3 regions of the Roseburia sp. genome follow, and region 3 is predicted to be linked to each of the others. Evidence: predicted binding sites of a transcription regulator. Region 3 holds the regulator's gene; each other region holds the start of a gene.
The links. Region 3 encodes HrcA, which represses chaperone genes, less so after heat shock. Its sites were predicted from a motif close to TGTTAGCACTCNNNNNNNNNGAGTGCTAACA; they were not measured.
Positions count from the first base shown of each region.

Region 1 (7,698 bases), on a different contig from region 3:
GTGCGCTGTTCCCTTAATGCGGTGTCCGTTTGCCATCTCGGTCAAAGCTTCTGCCATCTTCATTGTGACAAAACCACCTGTCATTTTTGCATAGCCGCGGATCGGCATATTGTAATTAAACAATACGTTCAGATTCGGTTTTCCCTGCCATTCGCTGATCTTTAACAAAATACGCAGTACCCCGTAAAACAGTTTACCAAAAATTCCTTTTCCATAATAAAGCTGGCAGACTGCATCATTCATACGGATTTCTCCGCTCCAGCTTCCATCCGGGATCTCTCTGCCATACAGTCTGCGGAATGTATCATCAGAAATATTTTTGATCTCACCATTAAAATATTCCGGCAGGCTTTCTCTGCTGTAACCACCCTCTGTGACAGTTCCATTTACCGCAAGTGATCCCTCAAGCAGCATTTCTTCCGCATTGCTTCCGATCATGATCTGATAGGTTCCCGTTTCCACTTCCCAGCTGTCTGTCCGTGTATCATAAAAACGGAATGTCTTATCGTCAAATAAAATCCTTATTTCTTTTTCTTCTCCCGGAGCCAGTTCCACCCGCGCGAAGCCTTTCAGTTCGCGCAGCGGACGGAACACGGAATCAGATTCTTTTCCGACATAAAGCTGTGCAATCTCTGTTCCGGTCACATCTCCGGTATTTTTAATTTTAAATGTCACACCATCCTGATCTACCGCCAGATCACGGTAAGTAAATGTGGTATAACTGAGTCCGAAACCAAACGGGAAACGCACTTTTTTACCTACTGTCGTGTAGTAGCGGTATCCTACATAAAGTCCCTCCCGGTATTCGCTGCTTCTCTCTTTGCTCGGATAGTATTCGTATGCCGGCGTATCTTCATAATGAAGCGGATAGGTTTCATTCAATTTTCCGGATGGACATACTTTTCCGGTCAGAACATTAAGCATCGCAGACGCTCCCGCCTGACCGCCGAGGTAACCGTGCACAATTCCTTTGACATACGGATACCACGGCATTTCCACGGAAGATCCCGCTGAGAGGACTACAATCACATTTTTGTTTACTGTGGTAAGCTCATTGATCAGTTCATCCTGTGCCACAGGCATATGCATATGGGCACGGTCGAGTCCCTCCGATTCGCTGATCTCGTCAAGACCTCCGAAAAACAGCACCACATCCGCATTTTTTGCTGCATCAACAGCTGCCTTTACCAGTTTAGCATTTGGTTTTCTGTTTCTGATATAACCCTGTTCACAGGCTGTCATCGTAAGTCCGCTGTCTTTTATCTCCTCTAATATGGACTCCGGCGGCATTGCCGGATTCACTAAGGAAGATCCTGCTCCCTGATATCGCGGAGTCTTTGCAAAGTCTCCGATCACAGCCACTTTTGTCCCCTGTTTTAATGGAAGGATCTGCTCTTCATTTTTTAAAAGGACGATGCTCTCCTCGGCCGCTTTGCGTGCAAGTTTATGATGCGCTTCCTTATTGAAAGTAGTTCCTTTTCCATCCACGGTCGCCTGATGCGTCGCAAAAATGACACGGAGCAGTTCATCTAAGCGCTGATCTAACACACTCTCCTCTAATGTTCCGTTTTTCACGGCATTTACGATATCATGCATTCCGGATTTTCCGGTGCCCGGCATCTCAAGATGACTTCCGTTTTTCACTCCGAGTGCGTGGTCGTTGCTTCCACCCCAGTCGGATACCACATATCCGTCAAAGCCCCATTCATCGACTAAGATTTCCTGTAACATGTGGCGGTTCTCATTGGCATAGACACCGTTTACTTCATTATAAGAAGACATGATCGACTTCGCTTTTCCTTCTTTTACCGCGATCTCAAATCCGGTCGTATAGATCTCGCGGAAGGTTCTCTCATCCACAACGGAATCATTTGCCATACGGCGCAATTCCTGGCTGTTTGCTGCAAAATGCTTCGGGCAGGCTGCGATTCCTTTGCTCTGGATTCCCCTTACATAGGCTGCCGCCATTTTTCCTGCATGGTACGGATCTTCGGAAAAATATTCAAAATTTCTTCCACAGAGCGGGCTTCTCTTGATGTTTAATCCCGGTCCTAAGATCACATTGACATCCATGGTCACGGCTTCCTCTGCTAATGCCGTTCCGATCTCCTCACCTAATGTTTCATCCCAGCTGTTTGCAACCGAGGCTGCGGTCGGAAAACAGGTCGCAGGGAGACTTGCATTTAATCCCAAATGGTCTCCGGCTCCCGCCTGTCTTCTCAATCCGTGCGGTCCGTCAGACATTGCCATGGACGGGATTCCGTATTTTTCAAAATCCACTGTCTCCCAGGTGTTTTTGCCGGACATCATCAGGGCTTTTTCTTCGAGTGACATCTGTTTTATGATAGATTCGTATTTTAAACTCATGATTGATCCTCTCTTTATTTGTGATCTGCGCATCTTTCACTTTCGTAATTTCAGCATAGCACAAACAAAAGATGACGAGGGAGTATTACACAAATGGGGGCATTTTTTGCATAAACTGTCAAAAATGCCCCCGAAGAGCTTTCGCTCTCAATCATGCTCAATCATAGTCATCATAATAGTCATCATCGTAGTCATCATCATCGTAGTCATCATCATCGTAGTCATCATCATCCGCAATAACATTCACGGTATATACTACTTTTTTACCCTTTGCCTTACCACTTGTACATGTACAGGTTACCCGTACTGTTCCTGTCTTTTCCGCATAAAACTCAACGTCCGTTCCGGTTGTTTTTCTTTCTGCAAACGAGACAATACTTGTATCACTGATCTCCCATTTTAACTGACTGTTCTTTATTGAGGATCCTTTTTTGACCTCTAAATCAAAATCATCCCATGCTTCTACATATTTGACTGATTCTCCAACCTTTGCCAATGAATAATCACTCTTTTTCTTCGTCACAGTTACAGTTATTGTATCACCATATTTCTTCTTACTCTTTCCCTGTACATAACACCGGATTTTTGCTTTTCCTGGTTTTACGGCAATGAAATCCATTTCATCGCCTGTGCGGTCACGATCCTCAAATTTTACATATTTTTTTCCTGAAATAATTTCCCAGCGGATATAATCGTCCTCAGCATCTATTGGAGTTACTTTCGCTCTGATTTCAAACTCCTTGCCCTGAGAAACCTTTTTTGCCGACTGCGCTATGGAAACCTTCTTCGGTTTCCAGTTATAATCTGCCTGTGCTGAAATGTTTCCCGTACCAATTACCGCCATCACAACCAAAAGTACAATTAAAACCTGTTTTGCTGCTCTCTTCATAAACAAATCCTCCTTTTTTCATGAGAGTTTCTCATTCCTAATTGTTTTGCTTTGTACTTTGATTATATCATGCATTTATTAGAACATTATTAATACGACAAATTTTTTATAATCATTATTGATTTCCATATGTCTGCTTTTATCAAAGCGGCAGTTTTACCTGAAAAACACTCCCACTGCCTGCCTCACTTTTCACTTGGATTTTTCCTCTGTAAAACTTCACAATTTCATAAACCATGGCAAGCCCAAGTCCACTTCCCTCGCCTCCTCGCGATACATCAGTCTGATAAAACCGCCGGAAGATCTTTTCCTGCTCTTCTTCTGCAATTCCTATCCCATCATCCGTTACAGACAAAACAAGTTCCGTTTCTTCTTTCTTTAATTTCACAAAGATATGCCCATTCTCTTTCCCATAACGATAGGCATTGCTGACAAGATTAACGAGAATTCTTGATAAAAGTTCACGATTTCCATAAAACACTGCCTGCTCCGTCTCATAATCAAGCATAATTTCCTTTTCTCTTATCAGCTTCATATCAGAGCAAATAGATGCCACCAGTTCTTCCATATCAACAGCTTCCTCTGCATATTTTCCTGATTTCATTTCCAGTCTGGCAAAGTCCAGCATATGATCAATAAGTTTTGTCATTTTCCGCGCCTGACGCCTGATTACCCGCAAGGCATCTTCATATTCCCCTACGCTTCTTTCTTTTTCAAGTGTATACTCACACTGTGCTGAAATGACAGCCATCGGTGTTCTTAGTTCATGTGAAACGTCAGATGTAAATTGTTGTTCCTTTTCAAATGTACTTTCCAGTCGTTCAAACATCTCATTAAATATATCCGCAAGCTGGTGCAGTTCATCATTCCCTTTTCCAAGATTGATCCTGCATTTCAAATCATTTTCTTCTCCAATCTTTCTTGCAGTCCCAGCTATTTTCTGAATTGGATTTAATGTACGTCCAGCAATAAAATATCCTCCCGCAGATGCTATTACGACCAGAACCGGCAGAAGAACCAGTGCAATCCGCATAATCCCAAAGCTCTGACGCTCTCCCTGTTCCTCTGATACCACTCCACGAAGCCATAATCCGTTAAGTCCTTCTGCTGTGAGTTTCCGGTCAAAAATATAATACCCCGTTCCATCCTTCATTACTTTTTGAATCTCGGAATCCACAAATTCCAGATCTGCCACTTTTGCAGCTATTGGATTTTCTCCATAAATAAGCCTTGACTTTTCATCATACAATCCTGTATAGACTTCATTTACCTTGCTCAGAAAATCGTCGTCAATTTCCAGATACCCTTTCCGGTAATCAATCAAATAATCAATATCCGCATCTGTACGGATTTCATCCATCCCAGAAAAATATTCAATCTCATCCACATTATTTTCCACTGTCTCCACCAGACTATCCTGTATTGTTTTTATCAAAATCTGACGGCTGACGACAAAAATCACCAGATATGCAAATAGTACTATTACCACCAATGCTGCAGTAAACCAGATTGTTATTTTCAGACGGATTGAGAATCTCCCCATATCTTAAATTTCCTCTCTCATTATATATCCTCTTCCACGGACTGTATGAATCAGCTTTTTGTCATATCCATCATCAATTTTTTTTCGAAGATAGCTGATATAAACATCCACTACATTCGTGCCCCCTTCGTAATCAAAATTCCAGACATGATCCTCTATCATCTCACGAGACAGCACACGCCCCTGATTGTACATGAAATATTCCAGCATGGCATATTCTTTAGCCGATAATGTGATCTCTTTTTCCCCCCGCATTACCCTGTGGGAAGTGCAATCCAAAGAAAGATCCGCAATATGCAAAACATTGTCAGTAACTCCGAAAGATCCCCTCATCATTGCGCGCAGACGTGCTGACAACTCTTCAAACGAAAATGGCTTCACAAGATAATCATTTGCCCCACTGTCTAATCCCTTTACTCTGTCCGAAACAGCATCCTTTGCTGTCAGAAATAGCACCGGTGTTGTCTTTCCCATTCCCCTCAGCGCACGCAGCACTGTAAATCCATCTGCTTTTGGCATCATAATATCAAGAATCACTGCATCATACTCCGTACAGGAAAGGATATCTATTGCTGTCCTGCCATCAAAACAATGATCCACACTGTAACCATCCTCAGTCAGTTTTTGAACAATAATGGCATTTAAATCCTGTTCATCTTCCGCCAAAAAAATTCTCATGTTTGTTTTCTTCTCCTTTGTTTTTTACCGCGTCATTATAATCCCCTTTAAATCCAATTGTTATATAATAAAAGTAACGAAACCAACATTTATAACATTCACGAAAGAAGATATTTCTTGCAGATACTATACAACATTCATTTCTCATATACAACCTGTAAAAAATCTCCTTACGCACAAAAATGCCCCCGAAGAGCTTTCGCTCTCCGGGGGCATCCTCTCATCTGTTATCCCTCAATGGATATGTATCGTTTTTCCGGAACTTTCTTTGCTTCTTCCTTCGGGACATCCAGTGTTAAAATACCATTTTCGTATTTTGCGTGGATATCGTTTTCGGTAACACTCTCGCCTACATAGAAGGTACGGCTCATACTTCCGGCGTAACGTTCACGTCTGATGTATTTGTCTTTCTTATCCTTCTCTTCCTTGTCGAGACCCTTCTCAGCGCTGATTGTAAGGTAACCATCGTTTAACTCAAGCTGGATCTCGTCTTTCTTAAATCCTGGAAGATCAACGGCTACTTCGTAACCTTTCTCGGTCTCCTTTACATCTGTCTTCATCATGTTCTTTGCATGTTTACCATACAATGTTTTATCAACATCCGGAATCTCTGGGAATGAGAAATCCATCCAGTCATCAAATAAGTTTTCTCCAAAAATGCTAGGCAGTAACATAAGTCATCTCTCCTTTTTCTACCGGTCCACTTTCTGTGGAACCTCCCATGTTTTTTACCTTTGTTTTGGAACCTCAGACGAAGGAACTCTGGGGAATCATCTTCTCTTTTTGTTCCCTCTTCCTTTGTTCTGACTATGTTATACCACCACTTATTAGCGCTGTCAAGAGGTGAGTGCTAATTTTCTGTGAACTTTTTGTGAAATCATATTTTAGCTGATATTTTTATCAAAAAAGTCCATTATATCTCGCTTTTCAAACGTTATTCCGTTGTTTCCGAATCCCCAAAATCCAGTATCTAAGCACCGGGATCCGACGTATCACTTCATATAATAAGATTGAAACCACAAATCCACCCACCAATTCAATACCATAGACTACAGTCAATGGCAGCTCCTTTCCAGCCAGAAGATAATTGATCACTAAAAGTACCGGGATATGTAATACATAGATACCGAAACAGCATTTTCTCATATAATTCGTAAAATTATTGGAAAAATCAAGCCATTTTGGACCTGCACCAAGCACGAGCAAAACCATAAAAAATGCATACAGGTTTAAATCCCATCTTGACAGTACCTCTTTGTCCGTATATGCCATTCCATAACATCTTACGATATAAAATATGCCGCTTACAGCTGCACAAATGCCCAATAGGAGCACTGCATTTTTTATTTTTTCCATGACACTTTCATTCGAAAACAGGTAATATCCGGCTAAAAATGCCGGAATATAAATGCCGTTCCGGTAGGACGTGATAAGCAGCGCTGCATTTTCCTGCAATTTTCCGGATCAGAAGCAGAAATAGTGCTGCCACAAACAATACATGGCAAAACCACAGTGCCCCGATACCACAGCATAAGATGATAATGACTCTCACAAAAGCCGGTACACTCTCCGGCATATTGCCACGCGCAGTGTGAAGATAGATCACATATCCACCGAGCCAGCCAAATGCCAGAACACCAAGTGTCGACGGCGCCAGAATCTTATCCACCCTCTCTTTCAAAAACTGTCTTTCTGTCCTCTTTTCCAGTGCATATCTTGCACTGATTCCGGCGACTACAAACAGCAGTAACATAAACCACGGGTATACAAAATACTGGTAAATCCCCGCAAATGTAACTGCTCCTTCATACGGTTTTAAACCGGCAAACATCGCCTCGGTTCCAATATTATTGTAATAAAAATAAACATGAAAGATCACAACAAAAAAATCGTCAGAAACCGGATATTATCCAGATAATGTTTTCTCATAAAAATCTCCATTTCCTCCTGCAGTGTTTTCCTCACTTTTTTGTGTCTTAGTTCTTATCCTTTTGATTTGCCATTTTTAATGCCTGCTGCACGAAATCTATCATATCATCTGCTTTGACCAGGGCAATCCCCTGTGCTTCATCACCTAACACCATGATCGTATCTCCCGCTTTGATCTGAAAAACTTCTCTCGCCTTCTTTGGCAGAACGATCTGTCCTCTCGCTCCGACTGTAACCGTTCCAAACATATGCTTCCCTTTTGGCGGAAGTGGAATACTTTTATTTTTTTCCT
Region 1 is NZ_JBGLEJ010000003.1:10,728-18,425, forward strand. It holds gene ACDD58_RS00445 (glycoside hydrolase family 3 C-terminal domain-containing protein) at 1-2,367, opposite strand, end outside; gene ACDD58_RS00450 (hypothetical protein) at 2,525-3,256, opposite strand; gene ACDD58_RS00455 (sensor histidine kinase) at 3,399-4,799, opposite strand; gene ACDD58_RS00460 (response regulator transcription factor) at 4,803-5,477, opposite strand; gene ACDD58_RS00465 (Hsp20/alpha crystallin family protein) at 5,705-6,151, opposite strand; gene ACDD58_RS00470 (acyltransferase family protein) at 6,405-6,932, opposite strand; gene ACDD58_RS00475 (acyltransferase family protein) at 6,841-7,308, opposite strand; gene ACDD58_RS00480 (AbrB/MazE/SpoVT family DNA-binding domain-containing protein) at 7,454-7,698, opposite strand, start outside.
Region 1: a site for HrcA is predicted at 6,303-6,333, ahead of ACDD58_RS00465 (Hsp20/alpha crystallin family protein). Genes of this name have one in related genera too.

Region 2 (7,698 bases), 280 kb from region 3:
GTAAGTCCAAAGGATAAAATAAGCCCACAGCAAGTCCACGAGAATGACTTAAGCCCATGCATCGGCTTCGCTGAACGCACATAAAAACAGACGGATCATTCCCTCCCAACCGGAAAATCCGTCTGTCTTTTTCTTTTCCTTTTTATTCTCAGACTCTAAAAATCCTAGAAATCTACTTCCGTATCATAGTAGCAGCACTTCAGCAGTTTCTCCATCTCCTCCTGACTCGGCTGACGCGGATTCGATCCGGTACAAGCATCTAAGATGGCATTGGCTGCGATTTCCGGCAGTCTCTCTAAGAATACCTCTTCCGGCACAAATCCCTGCTCCACCGGATAACTGTCTGCGCCATAATTTTTGATGCAGTGCGGAATCTTTAAGTCATCATTCATGCCGCGCAGATATCTGATCAGCAGATCAACTTTCTCATCTAAAGAATCTCCGCCAAGTCCCATAAAATCAGCGATCTCACCATAGCGTTTCTTTGCCGTCTCATCTTTTGCATTGAACGCGATAACTTTTGGCAGATACATTGCATTTGCTGCACCGTGGATGATATGTGCACCGTAATCTGCAAATGCTGCACCCGTCTTGTGTGCCATGGAATGAACGATACCAAGCAGTGCATTGGAAAATGCCATACCTGCAAGGCACTGTGCATTGTGCATGTTATCCCTCTTTTCCATATCCCCGTTATAAGATCCTACCAGATCTCTCTGGATCATCTTGATCGCATGCAGTGCAAGCGGGTCTGTGAAATCACAGTTTGCAGTAGATACATATGCCTCGATCGCATGTGTCATTGCATCCATTCCGGTGTGTGCAACAAGTTTCTGCGGCATCGTCTCTGCAAGTTCAGGATCTACGATCGCAACATCCGGTGTGATCTCAAAATCAGCGATCGGATATTTGATACCTTTCTGATAATCTGTAATAATAGAGAATGCTGTTACCTCTGTTGCAGTTCCTGAAGTGGAAGAAATTGCACAGAAATGCGCTTTTTTGCGAAGTTTCGGAATGCCGAACACTTTGCACATATCCTCAAATGTGATATCCGGATACTCGTATTTAATCCACATTGCCTTCGCTGCATCGATCGGTGAACCTCCTCCGATCGCAACGATCCAGTCTGGTTCAAACTCCTCCATCGCTTTTGCACCCTTCATTACAGTCTCCACAGATGGATCCGGCTCAATTCCCTCAAAAAGCTGTACTTCCATACCGGCTTCTTCCAGATACTGTTTTGCACGGTCTAAGAAGCCAAAACGTTTCATGGAACCACCGCCTACACAGATGATCGCCTTTTTGCCTTCAAACGTCTTTAATGCTTCTAATGCCCCTTTTCCATGATACAAATCGCGTGGTAATGTAAATCTTGCCATCTTTCCTCCAATCTGCTGCCATCCTCTGGCTGCCCCCTGACACAATACTGTATTTTATGTGTCCTTAACTGTGTGCAATTTTTATGTAACTGTCACATATTTTGTTAATTAAATAACAATATGTATAGTAATATTATATCACACTTTTCAAAAATAAGAAGCTATTTTATGCATTTTTAATAATTCTTAATATTTTCTAAGCATTGTTCTTAAATCCACATTTCGGGCAGACATTTCCTCCCTTATATACATAACCACAGCGGAAACAGCAGATCGTATCATGTTTTTCTTTCGCCAGATAAGAAATATTTCTCGAATCCGGTTTTTCCTGCAGGTAATGTATAAATTCGTTTAACACTCCCGCATATGCCGTCAGCTGCTTATTGTCCACCGCATACGGAATTTTCGTCTTTTTTCCATTTTTTTCAGTCACATAAACTCCACGGTTTAAAAGTCCTGTGGATGCACTGATCTCCAGAACAGATGACACATCGATCCGGTAGGATGTCATAAGAGTACTGTAATAAAGATGTTCCGGCGTCAGAATGATTCCCTCTTTTCCACTGTTATTCCGCGATGTATCCACCACAAAGATCGGGTATTCGAACAGACCGTTTCCTGCGGCATAGGATGCCATGGCATAATCGATAACCTCTGTTTCCTGCGGTGCTGCCTGTTTTAACAGCACTTTTCTTGCCGGATAAAAATAGTGTTTCTGATTTTCAGCGATACCCGCTTCTTTCAGTTCATTTTTGAGTTTATTTACCAGCTGTTCACATTCATCCGTCTTGATCTTTGAGAGACGCCTGCTTAAAAGTTCTAATGCATTATCTTTCAGATCTGGTAAATAAGGTCCGTCTGCTATCTTCTGATATGCATCCATTCCCTCCTCAAAGGACATATGCACCGGATCACCGGCAATCTCTGCAATCTCATTTTCATCCATCTGGCGGATTTTGTTCTCGATCTGCTCAAAATACGGCAAAACCAGCCCCGGCTCAAACTCCTTTTCTTTCAGACGCTCCTTAAGCTCTGTCAGATCATCTCTGGTGATTTTTCTCGACTGGCGGATCATATTTTTTATTTCCTGCTGTTCGGCAAGATTTTTCTGCGATTCTAACCGTTCCTGATATGGGGTTAAATCTACTCCTTCGTATTCTTTTAATTTCTCCCGAAGTGCATGGTAACGTGCCCTGTCCATATTAGGCGGCATTTTTCCAACCAGCTCTGCGACTTCCCGCTCTGCCTGTGTCTGCATTTTCTGTTTCAGATTTAAAAGCAGATTCTGTTTTTTCTCCTGCGGCAGCTTTTCCTCTGCAATCTCGTCATAGACACGGCGCATCACGGCATAATTTTTATCTGCGCAGCTCTCTGCCTTTTTATTTAACGCGGTAAGCTTTCTGTCCTGTTCTTTTTCCTCTAACATATCCAGGTATTGTTTCCGCTCTTCGGGCGAAATTCTTGTTTCATGCATGAGCTGGTGTTTTAATTCGGAAAGCTGGCGCTCTGACATACGGTCTGCGACTCCAAATTTAGCCTGATAAGTCTCGCGGACTTTCTGTGCCTCCGCATTATTTACCTGTGCATATTTTTCATCGGACGATTCCCCGCTGATCTGCCCAGCTTCGTGCGGCTGCCTGCTGTCACTCTCATATCGGGAACCTTTCACATGGCGTCGTTCGGTTTCATCCTGACGTGCATCTGCATACAGCCTTTCGTTCTCATTCCGTGAAATATTTCCCTCACGTCTTTCATTCTCACTCTGTCGTGCATTTACATGCAGACTTTTCTCCTCATTCCGGCGTGCATCTGCCTGCTTTTCTTCCCGCTCGTTCCGCTTCCATCCACTTTCACCCGCGCTTTCATTTCCATGCTGTTTTTCTTCGTGCCGGTTCTTGCTCTCATCCTGCTCTTCTTCATCATCTGTGACTTCGTCCTGATCTGATGCAGGCGTACTCTTTAACTTTTTACGACGCTTTTTTTCCTCCTGTATGGCAGGTTCGCAGGCTGCAATACTGCTTTCCGGGAAAAATCCCTCTTCTATCTTATTTAATAATTCCTCAAAGTCTGCATCTGAATATTCCGGCAGATCCTCGCACAGTTCCTCAAGTGGCTGCTGCTCATCCTCGACACCCGCCGGCTTTCTGCCGTCCTCATATTCATTATAACGACTGTTTGCCTCATGCTCGCCGTTACGCCCCATCAGCTCAAGATAATCTTCGTATGCCTTTTTATCCTCCTCAAAATCCATCAGATAAATATCGCCGTCTCCAAGAAGTTTCCATGGGCGCGGCGTATAAAATCTGTGACACGCCGCACAGGTACATGCTTTTGCCAAAAGGACTACTCCCTCAGGCGTCTCAATCCGAAACTCTTTTCCTTTCGGATACATGATCATATGCAGATTTCCTTTGCATTTTGGGCAGCGGTAACCAACTTTATAAAAGTTATTGCCAATCCTGCCTTTTGCTCTTTCTGACAGTGAAAGTTCTGTTCTCTCAAAAACAGTATGCGCCATCTTCCATTCAACTTTATGCCAGAGTCCCTGTTCCTCGTCTGCTTCCTCTTCCTTCTGCACTGCTTCTTTTGCCTCAAGTGCCGCCTGTATCACATCTTCATAGGTAATACGCTTTCCTGCATGATAAAAACGGAAATACTGCGTGGTATATTCCGGTTCAATATAGATTCCTGCAAGCACATGCCCGAAAAGAGTATTCAGCTGCTCCGTATTTTTTTCCACACGAAGTCCCTGGATCGTCCCCCATTTTCCAAATGCATACAGGATCATATTGATCACATCCCGTACTGCTGCCTCATCGGTATCTTTGATCTCATCTTCTTTGATCGGCAGATCTACAATATTTTCCGCCACTTTTCTGCTGTCAAAATGAAAAAACAGGGAGCGCACTTCCCCCTGTAAAATGAGATAATTATCAAGTGCCACAAAAAGACCTGTCCAGTTTACATTTGCATGCATGGTCTTTATCAGCCGTTCAAATGTCATTTTTAATTCGCTATCTGCTTTTAATACGATCACTTTTTTCACCTCTTACTTTTCAAATGCAGATTTTTCCTTCAAGATCTGTGCAAATCCCATATGAAGTTCTTTTTTTGCCCATTCAAAATCAATCTCCTGATTGCTGTCATTCAAACAGACGCTTCCACTCTTCTGATGACCTATATCAGCCACAATCCTGCTGTTATCATTTGAGACATCATAATACCGGCAGAGTTTTCTTACATTGCCGGGAACAAAACCGCCTGTCAGTTTCTGATACTCCCTGAGCACATACTGGCTGACATCCTCTTTCTGACGAAATTTATGGCTGCACACCTCGTTTAACAACTCCGGTTCTAATTCCCACATTTTCACAAAAGTACTCTTTTTAAAAGAAGACGGCCCATGAACCGTGTAAAATCCTGTAAACAATGGGAACGCCAGTTCTAACATATTATAAATAAAATACATAAACGGATAACCGGGATGGAAATATGCTCCCGGCTGTTTTTTCATATTTTCACGTTTGTCAAAATATTTTGCCAGAAGCATGGTATTATTCAGGTAAATATATGGCATGACCTGATCTTTTGTATTTGCCACATCAGGCTGAAGAGCCAGCATATCCACCGGAAGATCATTTTTAAAATACTGTTCCGGTCTGACCTTTTTTATCAGAAACATATCATCATTAAAATATACAAAATTCTCTGCCAGACCTGGGATTCTGTGCATATTCCACTCAATGGCATGTGAATTAAATGTCGGCAGATATTTTTCCGGAATAAAATCTTTATGATTTACAATATTTAACTTCGGATGTTCTTTATTTAACCAGGATGGCAGATGCCCCCATGTAACAAAGTGTATCCTGCGCACCCATGGTGCAAAACGCTCCACACCACGAAACCAGTACCTCAGCAGATCCCAGTCTCTGTATCTCTCTTTTCTGTCATCCTGTTTCTGCGACAGATCCGGCTGCATACTGTACTCCATTTTCTGTTTCTGCCAGTCCGGATCATTGCCATCTACCCATGTGATCACAAAATCAATTTCCGGAATGTTATTGTCGCGTGTCATAATAATCTCCATTTCTGCCCAGCAAACATCTTTTTCATCTGCATGATAATTTTTACTTCTATCATGATAAAACAAATCCCGCAAAATGAAAATCCCATTTATCTGCTTAATTTATATTTTTTTAAGAAATCCTGTTTTTCCCGATTTTAAAGCATTTTCGTTGTTTTTGTTAGCACTCATTTAAAAAGAGTGCTGATTTTCTATTGACTTTTAAAATTTACGGTTATAATATTAGATTCAGGCAGCAGCGAAGCGGATCTGCTCCGCTGCATTTTATAACGATCATAAAGGAGTGTTTGAATATGGCAGAGAAACATGGAAATCTTTCAATTAACAGTGATAATCTGTTTCCGATTATCAAAAAATGGTTATATTCCGATCACGATATTTTCTTCCGTGAGCTGATCAGTAACGGCTGTGATGCTATCACGAAATTAAAAAAACTTGAGATGATGGGCGAATATACATTACCGGCAGACTACAAACCGGAAATTCACGTTGTCGTAAATCCGGAGGAAAAGACCTTAAAATTCATCGATAACGGTCTTGGTATGACTGCAGACGAAGTTGAGGAATATATCAACCAGATCGCATTTTCCGGTGCAACTGATTTTATTGAAAAATATAAGGACAAAGCAAACGACGATCAGATCATCGGTCACTTCGGACTTGGTTTTTACTCCGCATTCATGGTAGCCGATCAGGTAACGATCGATACTTTATCTTACAAAGACGGTGCAACAGCTGTTCACTGGTCCTGCGATGGCGGTACAGAATTTAATATGGCTGACGGCAATAAAGAAGGCGTCGGTACTGAGATCACCCTTTTCTTAAATGAAGATGCTGTTGAGTTCTCCAACGAGTACCGTGCAAGAGAAGTCATCGAAAAGTACTGCTCTTTCATGCCTACCCCGATCTTCCTTGAAAAAGCAAATGCCGAGACCGAATATGAGACGATCGACGCTGCTGATAAATTAGACACTGATACCGTTGTGGAGACGATCCATGAAGAAGCAAAAACAGAGGAAAAAGAAAATGAGAACGGCGAAAAAGAAGTCGTTGAAGTTTCCCCTGCAAAAGATAAATTAAAGATCGTAAAACGTCCGGTTCCACTTAACGATATAAACCCGCTCTGGGCAAAAAATCCAAACGAGTGTACGGATGAAGAATACAAGGCATTTTACCGTAAAGTATTCTTAGACTACAAGGAGCCGCTGTTCTGGATCCACTTAAATATGGATTATCCATTCAACTTAAAAGGTATCCTGTACTTCCCGAAGATCAATACGGAATATGATTCTATCGAGGGAACCATCAAACTTTACAATAATCAGGTATTTATCGCTGACAACATCAAAGAGGTCATTCCTGAGTTCTTAATGCTCTTAAAAGGTGTGATCGACTGCCCGGATCTGCCGCTTAACGTATCCAGAAGCGCATTACAGAATGATGGCTTTGTAAAGAAAATTTCCGAGTACATCACCAAGAAAGTTGCAGACAAACTGATCGGCATGTGCAAGACGGATAAAGAAAACTATGAGAAATACTGGGATGACATCAGCCCATTTATCAAATTCGGCTGCTTAAAAGATACCAAATTCTGTGACAAGATGAACGATTACATCCTGTTTAAGAATCTCGATGACAAATATCTTACTCTTCCGGAACTCTTAGTCAAAGAGGAAGAAAAGAAAGACGAAGCGAAAAAAGCTGAAGCTGAAGTATTAGACGCTGATGGCAATCCGATCAAATCCGAAAACGCTGATGCTGCAAATGAAAATGCAGAGGAAAAAGACGAGCGCAAGGTAATCTACTATGTAACTGACAAACTTCAACAGGGTCAGTACATCAAGATGTTCAAAGAGCAGAACATGGACGCTGTCATCTTAGACCACAACATTGATACTTCCTTCATTTCACAGTTGGAACAGCGCAACGAGCATTATAAATTCATGCGTATCGATGCAGATGTGACAGAATCCTTAAAGGACGAGATTTCTGCTGAGGACTTAAGGGCTGAGACAGATACCCTGACGGATGTATTCAAAAAAGCCTTAAACAATGACAAGCTGACTGTCAAAGTCGAGAAACTGAAAAATGCTGATATTGCTTCTGTCATCACTCTCTCCGAGGAAGGCAGACGTATGCAGGATATGATGAAGATGTACGCAATGAACGGCATGGGCGGTATGGACCCGAACATGTTTGCAGCAGATCAGACCCTGACGTTAAATGCAA
Region 2 is NZ_JBGLEJ010000005.1:982,835-990,532, forward strand. It holds gene ACDD58_RS15915 (iron-containing alcohol dehydrogenase) at 165-1,382, opposite strand; gene ACDD58_RS15920 (hypothetical protein) at 1,579-4,419, opposite strand; gene ACDD58_RS15925 (stealth family protein) at 4,432-5,460, opposite strand; gene htpG (molecular chaperone HtpG) at 5,763-7,698, shown strand, end outside.
Region 2: a site for HrcA is predicted at 5,628-5,658, ahead of htpG (molecular chaperone HtpG). Genes of this name have one in related genera too.

Region 3 (7,698 bases):
ATGGACACAGGAAGAGATGCGTGATTTCATCGAGGAAAATCAGGTTCCATGTCCAACCTGCGGCAAACACAACTTCACAGATATCCGTCAGTTTAACCTGATGTTTAAGACATTCCAGGGTGTTACTGAGGATGCAAAGAATACCGTATACTTAAGACCTGAGACAGCACAGGGTATTTTCGTAAACTTTAAGAATGTACAGAGAACATCCCGTAAAAAGATTCCGTTTGGTATCGGACAGGTCGGAAAATCTTTCCGTAATGAGATCACACCGGGTAACTTTACATTCCGTACCAGAGAGTTTGAGCAGATGGAGCTTGAGTTCTTCTGTGAGCCGGGTACTGATTTAGAGTGGTTCCAGTACTGGAGAGGTTTCTGCCGTGACTGGCTGATCTCCCTTGGAATCAAAGAGGATGAGATGCGTCTGCGTGACCATGATCCGGCTGAGCTTGCATTCTACAGCAAGGGAACAACGGATATCGAGTTCTTATTCCCATTCGGATGGGGCGAACTCTGGGGTATTGCTGACAGAACCGATTATGACCTTGGACGTCATCAGGAGACTTCCGGTCAGGATCTTACTTACTTTGATGATGAGAAGAATGAGAGATATCTTCCATATGTTATTGAGCCTTCACTTGGAGCAGACCGTGTTGTTTTAGCATTTTTATGTGCTGCTTATGACGAGGAAAATATCGGAACAGAGGAAAAACCGGATATGAGAACGGTTCTTCATTTCCATCCGGCTTTAGCACCTGTTAAGATCGGTGTACTTCCATTATCCAAGAAGTTAAATGAAGGTGCTGAGAAAGTATTCGCGCAGCTTTCACACAAATATAACTGTGAATTTGATGACAGAGGAAATATCGGAAAGCGTTACAGAAGACAGGATGAGATCGGTACTCCGTTCTGTGTAACCTACGATTTCGAGTCTGAAAATGACGGTGCCGTAACGGTTCGTGACCGTGATACCATGGAGCAGGAGCGTATTAAGATCGAGGATCTGGATGCTTATTTCGCAGAGAAGTTCAACTGGTAAAAGAAAAGATATGATCAGGAGAAAGACCAGAGACAATGTGCTTTGGTCTTTTTCTATGGGAGAAATTAAAAAATGAGATTCTTACGGAATAAAGATGGTAATGTCAGTAAAAAAGTCTGGTTTGCTCTGGCATATACCATATGTTTTACAATCATTGCGGGGGCGGTATTCTCCGTATTTATCATAAATAAAAAAAGTTTTATATGGGTTCCGGATGGCCTGCAACAGCATTTCAATGCGCTGCTTTATTATCGTTCGTGGCTTTTATCGATCATAGATACGCTTATTACAGAACACAGGCTTTCGGTTCCGCTGTGGGACATGCATATCGGACTTGGCTCAGATGTGCTGACGACGCTTCATTATTATGTGATCGGTGATCCACTCAATCTTTTATCGGTGTTTGTGCCGGATGAAAAGTATATGGAACTTTTTTACAATGCGATGGTTCTGGTAAGGATTTATTTTGCCGGACTGGCATTTTCTGCATATTGCAGGTATCACGGACAGAAACCTTATTCTACGCTGCTTGGGGCAATGGTATATGATTTCTGCTTCTGGGTTATCATTGCGGTGCGTCATCCGTATTTTTTAAATCCGATGATTTATCTGCCGTTGATCCTGATTGGTGTGGATAAAATTTATAAAAAACAAAAGCCCTGGTTGTATATGGGTATGCTTGCGGTGGCAACAGTCAGCAGCTTTTATTTTACATACATGATCTGTGTCTTTGTTGTCATTTATGCACTGCTTCGTTACCTGATGCTGTTTGGAAAACCGGTTTTTAAGACGGTATGGTACTGGGTATGGCGTTTTGCGGCATACTCGTTTGTAACGCTGTCATCTGTTTCTATTATTCTGCTTCCGGTTGTTGCTATGACATTATCTACAGGAAGGGCAGGAGCACAGCATACGTTTTCATTGCTTTATCCGTTATCTTATTATCGGAAATTATTTTATGGATTCCTGATCGGAGGTTCCACTTACTGGAGTGAACTGGGATATACGGGAATCGTTCTTTTGGCAGTGTTGCTGCTTCTTCTTGGGCGAAGAAAAAACAGGGGACTGCGTGCCGGATTTGTACTTATGACGCTGTTACTGTTGTTCCCATTTGCGGGAAAAATGTTGAATGGTGGAAGTTATGTGGTAAACCGTTACATGTGGGCATACTCCATGCTTGTGTCTTTTATCGCGGTAAAAATGTATCCTCAGATGATGGAGATGCATTTTAAGAAAAAAATTGCACTGTTCTGGGCGGGAATCACCTATATCTGCCTGTGCTTGGAGGTGCTTGGAAAGCATCAGAAACAGTATGTATTAGTGGCATTATTATTATTTTCCGTGCTGTTAGTTCTCATTGTCGGAACCGGGAAAAAGACGAAAGAAAAATTTGTTTTTAAGGCGGCATTGTTAGTGGTCGTGATGCTGGAACTGATCTATCAGGGATGGGCAGAATATGCGCCACAGGCGGGCGGTTATGTGGAGGAATTTGCCACACAGGGGGAGGCACTTTCCATGCTGACAAAGGATGCGGCTGGAAACCTTGTGAAAAATCATGCGAAAGATACGACATACCGCTATGAGTCCCTGCAGTCTGAGGAGTGGAAAAACACAGCAATGCAGCTTGGAATTAATGGTACTTCCTATTATTTCAGTCTTGCAAACCCGGATATCAACCAGTTTCAGAGAGAAATGTACATCAATCAGACAAGAGATTTCTGTTATTCCGGTTTTGATGCGCGCACGATGTTAGAAGTACTTTCCGGCGTGCGTTATTATGTGGTGCCATCCGGAAACAAAGGACTGCGTCCATATGGTTATAATGTCTGCTTCAACCGCGGAACACTTGGCGCGGGGGGACAGTATGAAGTGAAATGCGATGCCTATGAGAATGATTCCGTACTGCCGGTCGGATTCGCAGGCAGTGCAGTAATTCCACGGAGTATCTATGAAAAGCTGGATGTGACGAAAAAACAGCAGGCACTGTTACAGGGGATCGTCGTGGAAGATGATAAGATCCCATCTGCGTTAGCCAGCACGGAAACAAAACCGGAGTTTACGGATCAGGATATTTCCTACACGATCACGGATATGCATAACGTGGAACTGACAGACCAGGGATTTACAGCGACAGAAAAGAAAGCGTCGGTCACACTTTCCTTTGAGGGGATGCCGGAGAGCGAAACATACTTTATATTAAAGGGACTTGGGTTTTCGGAGGAAGGAAAAACCTTAACACAGTCGAAGAGCCGTCTGCACATTGATGTGACCTGTGGAAAGATTACAAAGATGATTACATTCCTTACCAGAAAGAATAATTTTTACAGTGGTGTGGATGACTATCTGATCAACGCCGGATATCGTGATGAAAAAGCAGATGAGATCATCCTTACTTTTCATGAAAAAGGAACGTATCAGTTTGATGACATGCAGATCGTCTGTCAGCCGATGGAACAGATCGATGGCTGGACGAAAAATTTAAAACAGGATGTTTTAAAAAATGTTGTCATGGATACAAATCGTATTTCGGGAACATTAGAAAACGCTCAGGAGAGACTGCTCTGTATGACGATCCCATACAGCAGCGGCTGGCGGGCGTACATAGATGGTGTGGAAACAGAGATCTTAAAGGCGGATACGATGTATATGGCAGTTGATGTGCCGGAGGGAATACATCAGATCGAATTTTATTACTGTACACCGTATTTAAAAACGGGTGCTGTTTTGAGCGGTCTTGGAATCCTGTCGGTGATCGGGATCGCTGTATTCAGGCATAGAAGAAATAAGGGACAAAAAGAAAAGGAATAAAGCAGGACAGGGAAGGAATTTTAGATGTCTACGATATATCTATCGGAAAAAAATGAATACAGGGCACTTGATTTTCTGAAATTTGCAGCAGCATTTCTAGTTGTTGCCATTCACATTCCACCATTTGAAGAGGCTGCTCCGGTATTTTCACACGAATTTCAGCAGGTAATCTGCCGGATGGCAGTGCCGTTCTTTTTTGTATGTACCGGTTATTTTATGGGAGAAAAAATAGCGGACAAAGGCAGGGTAAAAAAATATCTTTTCCATATTATAAAGATGTATGTATGGTGGAGTCTGTTATATCTGATTCCGATCATTGACCGGTTCTGGGAGAAAAAAAGAAGTGCTGCCGAAAATTTGTCAGAACTGGCGAGAAGATTTTTTCTGATCGGTTCTTATATACAGCTATGGTATCTTCTTGCAACGGTTGTGGCGGTACTGTTATTGTATCTTCTTGCAACGCACTTTCAATGGAGCGTAAAAAGCATTGTAGTGGCTGCCGTACTATTATATCTGGCTGGAGTCTGCCATAACACTTATCATCATGCTTTTGATGATCTTTCGCCGGCTGCAAATGAGATCAGATGGTATCTTTCTGTATTTGCTACCGCAAGAAATGGCCTGTTTTTTGGATTCCCGTTTGTGACGATGGGATATTTGTTCCGGGTAAAGGCAGACCGGATCAGAAAAAATGATTATGGATGGCATACGATAGTTTTTCTGGCACTCATGATGTTAGAAGAGTGGATCGTCACTCAGAAAATCGGCGAATCATCCCATGATATGTATCTAATGACACCTCTTGTCACGGCAAATCTTTTTCTGGCAGCCGCTTTTTGTCCGGTAAGCGATAAGCGGGGAGCAATGGCAAAGATTATGCGTGAACTCTCGACTGAGATTTTTCTTTTACACATGCTGGTATATTTCTGGTATAAAAAGATCATGGAGAGTCTGGGACTGGATGCAGGAAATCATCTGGTGCGTTATCTGGTGGTTGTTAGTGGCAGTGTTCTGATCGGATTGATCCTCATATATATAGGAAGAAAAAGGAATAAAACCGTAAAATTATAAAAAAAATATAAAACCGCAGAAATTATAAAAATTAGTGTTGACAAAAGAATATGATGGTGCTATTTTAAGTACATAGATGTTAGCACTCCACAATAACGAGTGCTAACAGATATAAAAAGTAACTGGGAACTAAGGCAGATGCCAGATTCTTACAGAGAGTTACAGAGTATGGAGATGGAGAAGAGAATGGACGAGGAATTCGAGTTAGACGAACGAAAAACGAAAATTCTTGATGCAATCATCCGCAACTATTTAGAGACAGGCGAACCGGTTGGATCACGAACGATATCCAAGTATACCGATTTGAATTTAAGCTCTGCAACGATCCGTAATGAGATGGCAGATCTGGAAGAACTTGGATACATTTTACAGCCGCATACTTCAGCCGGCAGGATTCCTTCTGACAAAGGATACCGCTTTTATGTGGATCATCTGATGGAAGAGAAAAAACGTGAGGTCGATGAGATGAAGAGTTTCGTCATCGAACACACGGAGAAGATGGATCAGGTGTTGCAGCAAGTGGCAAAGATACTGGCGAACAATACCAATTATGCAACGATGGTAACAGCACCGACGTTCCATAAGAATAAAGTAAAGTTCATCCAGTTATCCAATATGAATGAAGAACAGATCTTAGCAACGATCGTTACCGAAGGAAATCTGGTCAAGAATAAAATTATTCCGGTCAGTGAACCAATCGATAATGAGACGATGTTAAAACTGAATTTCCTGTTAAATGCGAATTTAAATGGTCTTGCATTGCAGGAGATCAATCTTGGAACCATTGCAAAGCTGAAAGAGCAGGCAGGCATTCACAGTGACATCATCAGTGATGTGCTTGATACTGTGGCAGAGACGATGGGACAGGATGAGGACATCCGCATTTATACAAGCGGAACAACCAACTTCTTTAAATATCCGGAGTTAAGTGATTCGGAGAAAGCGAGTGAGCTGATCTCCACATTTGAGGAGAAACAGCAGTTAGCGAGCCTTGTAACTGAAAACCTGTTAGATGATGATAATACAGGGATTCAGGTTTATATAGGAAATGAAAGCCCGATCCAGACCATGAAGGACTGCAGTGTTGTGACAGCAACTTATGAATTGGGCGAAGGCGTTCGTGGAACGATAGGAATTGTCGGACCGAAGCGAATGGATTATGAGAAAGTAATGGATAACCTGAAAACCTTGAAAAATTCCTTAGATGGAATTTTAAACAAGGATAAGGAACAGACATAGAAAGGTGGTTCATAGATGTCAGAGATGAATGAAGAGGTATTAGACGAAGCAATGGAGAATTCCACAGAGGAAAATGCTTCTGAAACCCAGACGGATGAAAATGTGACATCCACGGAAGAGACAACTGAGACAGCAGATACAGAAGAAGCAGAAAATGCTGATACGGATTCTGAAGATTCAGATAAAAAGAAATCTTTTTTCAAAAAGAAAAAAGATAAAAAGGATGAGCAGATCGAAGAGCTTACTGACAAAGTCAAAAGACAGATGGCAGAGTTCGATAATTTCCGTAAGCGTACAGAAAAGGAAAAATCACAGATGTACGATATGGGAGCCAAAACGATCGTAGAAAAGATCCTGCCGGTAATTGATAACTTCGAGCGTGGTCTTGCAGCTGTTCCGGAAGAAAGCAAAGAAGATGCTTTTGTTGTCGGAATGGATAAGATCTACCGCCAGATGCTTACCGTATTAGAGGAAGCAGGTGTAACACCGATCGAAGCAGTCGGTGCAGAATTTGATCCGAATTTCCACAACGCAGTAATGCATGTGGAGGATGAAACCTTAGGAGAAAATGTAGTAGCAGAAGAACTCCAGAAGGGATATATGTACAGAGATACTGTAGTAAGACACAGTATGGTAAAAGTAGCAAACTAAGTATTTCATAGATATTAGATGAGGAGGAAATCATTATGAGTAAAATCATTGGTATTGACTTAGGTACAACAAACAGTTGTGTAGCTGTTATGGAAGGTGGAAAACCTACCGTTATCGCAAATCAGGAAGGTGCAAGAACAACACCATCTATCGTTGCATTCACAAAAACAGGCGAGAGATTAGTAGGTGAGCCTGCAAAACGTCAGGCTGTTACAAACGCAGAAAAGACCATATCTTCTATCAAGAGACATATGGGTACTGATTATAAAGTAGCAATTGATGACAAACAGTATTCTCCACAGCAGATTTCTGCAATGATCTTACAGAAATTAAAAGCTGATGCAGAAGGATACTTAGGAGAAAAAGTAACAGAGGCTGTTATCACAGTTCCGGCTTACTTCAACGATGCCCAGCGTCAGGCAACCAAAGATGCAGGTAAGATCGCAGGTCTTGATGTAAAACGTATCATCAACGAGCCGACAGCAGCAGCTTTAGCTTATGGTCTTGACAATGAGAAAGAGCAGAAGATCATGGTATACGACCTTGGTGGTGGTACATTTGATGTTTCTATCATTGAGATTGGCGATGGTGTTATCGAAGTATTATCTACAAACGGTGATACACATCTTGGTGGTGATGATTTTGATAACAGAATCACACAGTGGATGATCGATGAGTTCAAGAAAGCAGAAGGTGTTGATCTTTCTACTGATAAGATGGCTCTTCAGAGATTAAAAGAAGCTGCTGAGAAAGCAAAGAAAGAGCTTTCTTCTGCAACAACCACAAATATCAACCTTCCGTTCATCACAGCAACTGCTGAGGGACCGAAACACTTTGATATGAACTTAACAAGAGCAAAATTCGATGAGTTGACACATGATCTCGTTGAA
Region 3 is NZ_JBGLEJ010000005.1:1,264,710-1,272,407, reverse strand. It holds gene ACDD58_RS17105 (glycine--tRNA ligase) at 1-1,039, shown strand, start outside; gene ACDD58_RS17100 (YfhO family protein) at 1,112-3,847, shown strand; gene ACDD58_RS17095 (acyltransferase family protein) at 3,872-4,918, shown strand; gene hrcA (heat-inducible transcriptional repressor HrcA) at 5,057-6,157, shown strand; gene grpE (nucleotide exchange factor GrpE) at 6,173-6,808, shown strand; gene dnaK (molecular chaperone DnaK) at 6,844-7,698, shown strand, end outside.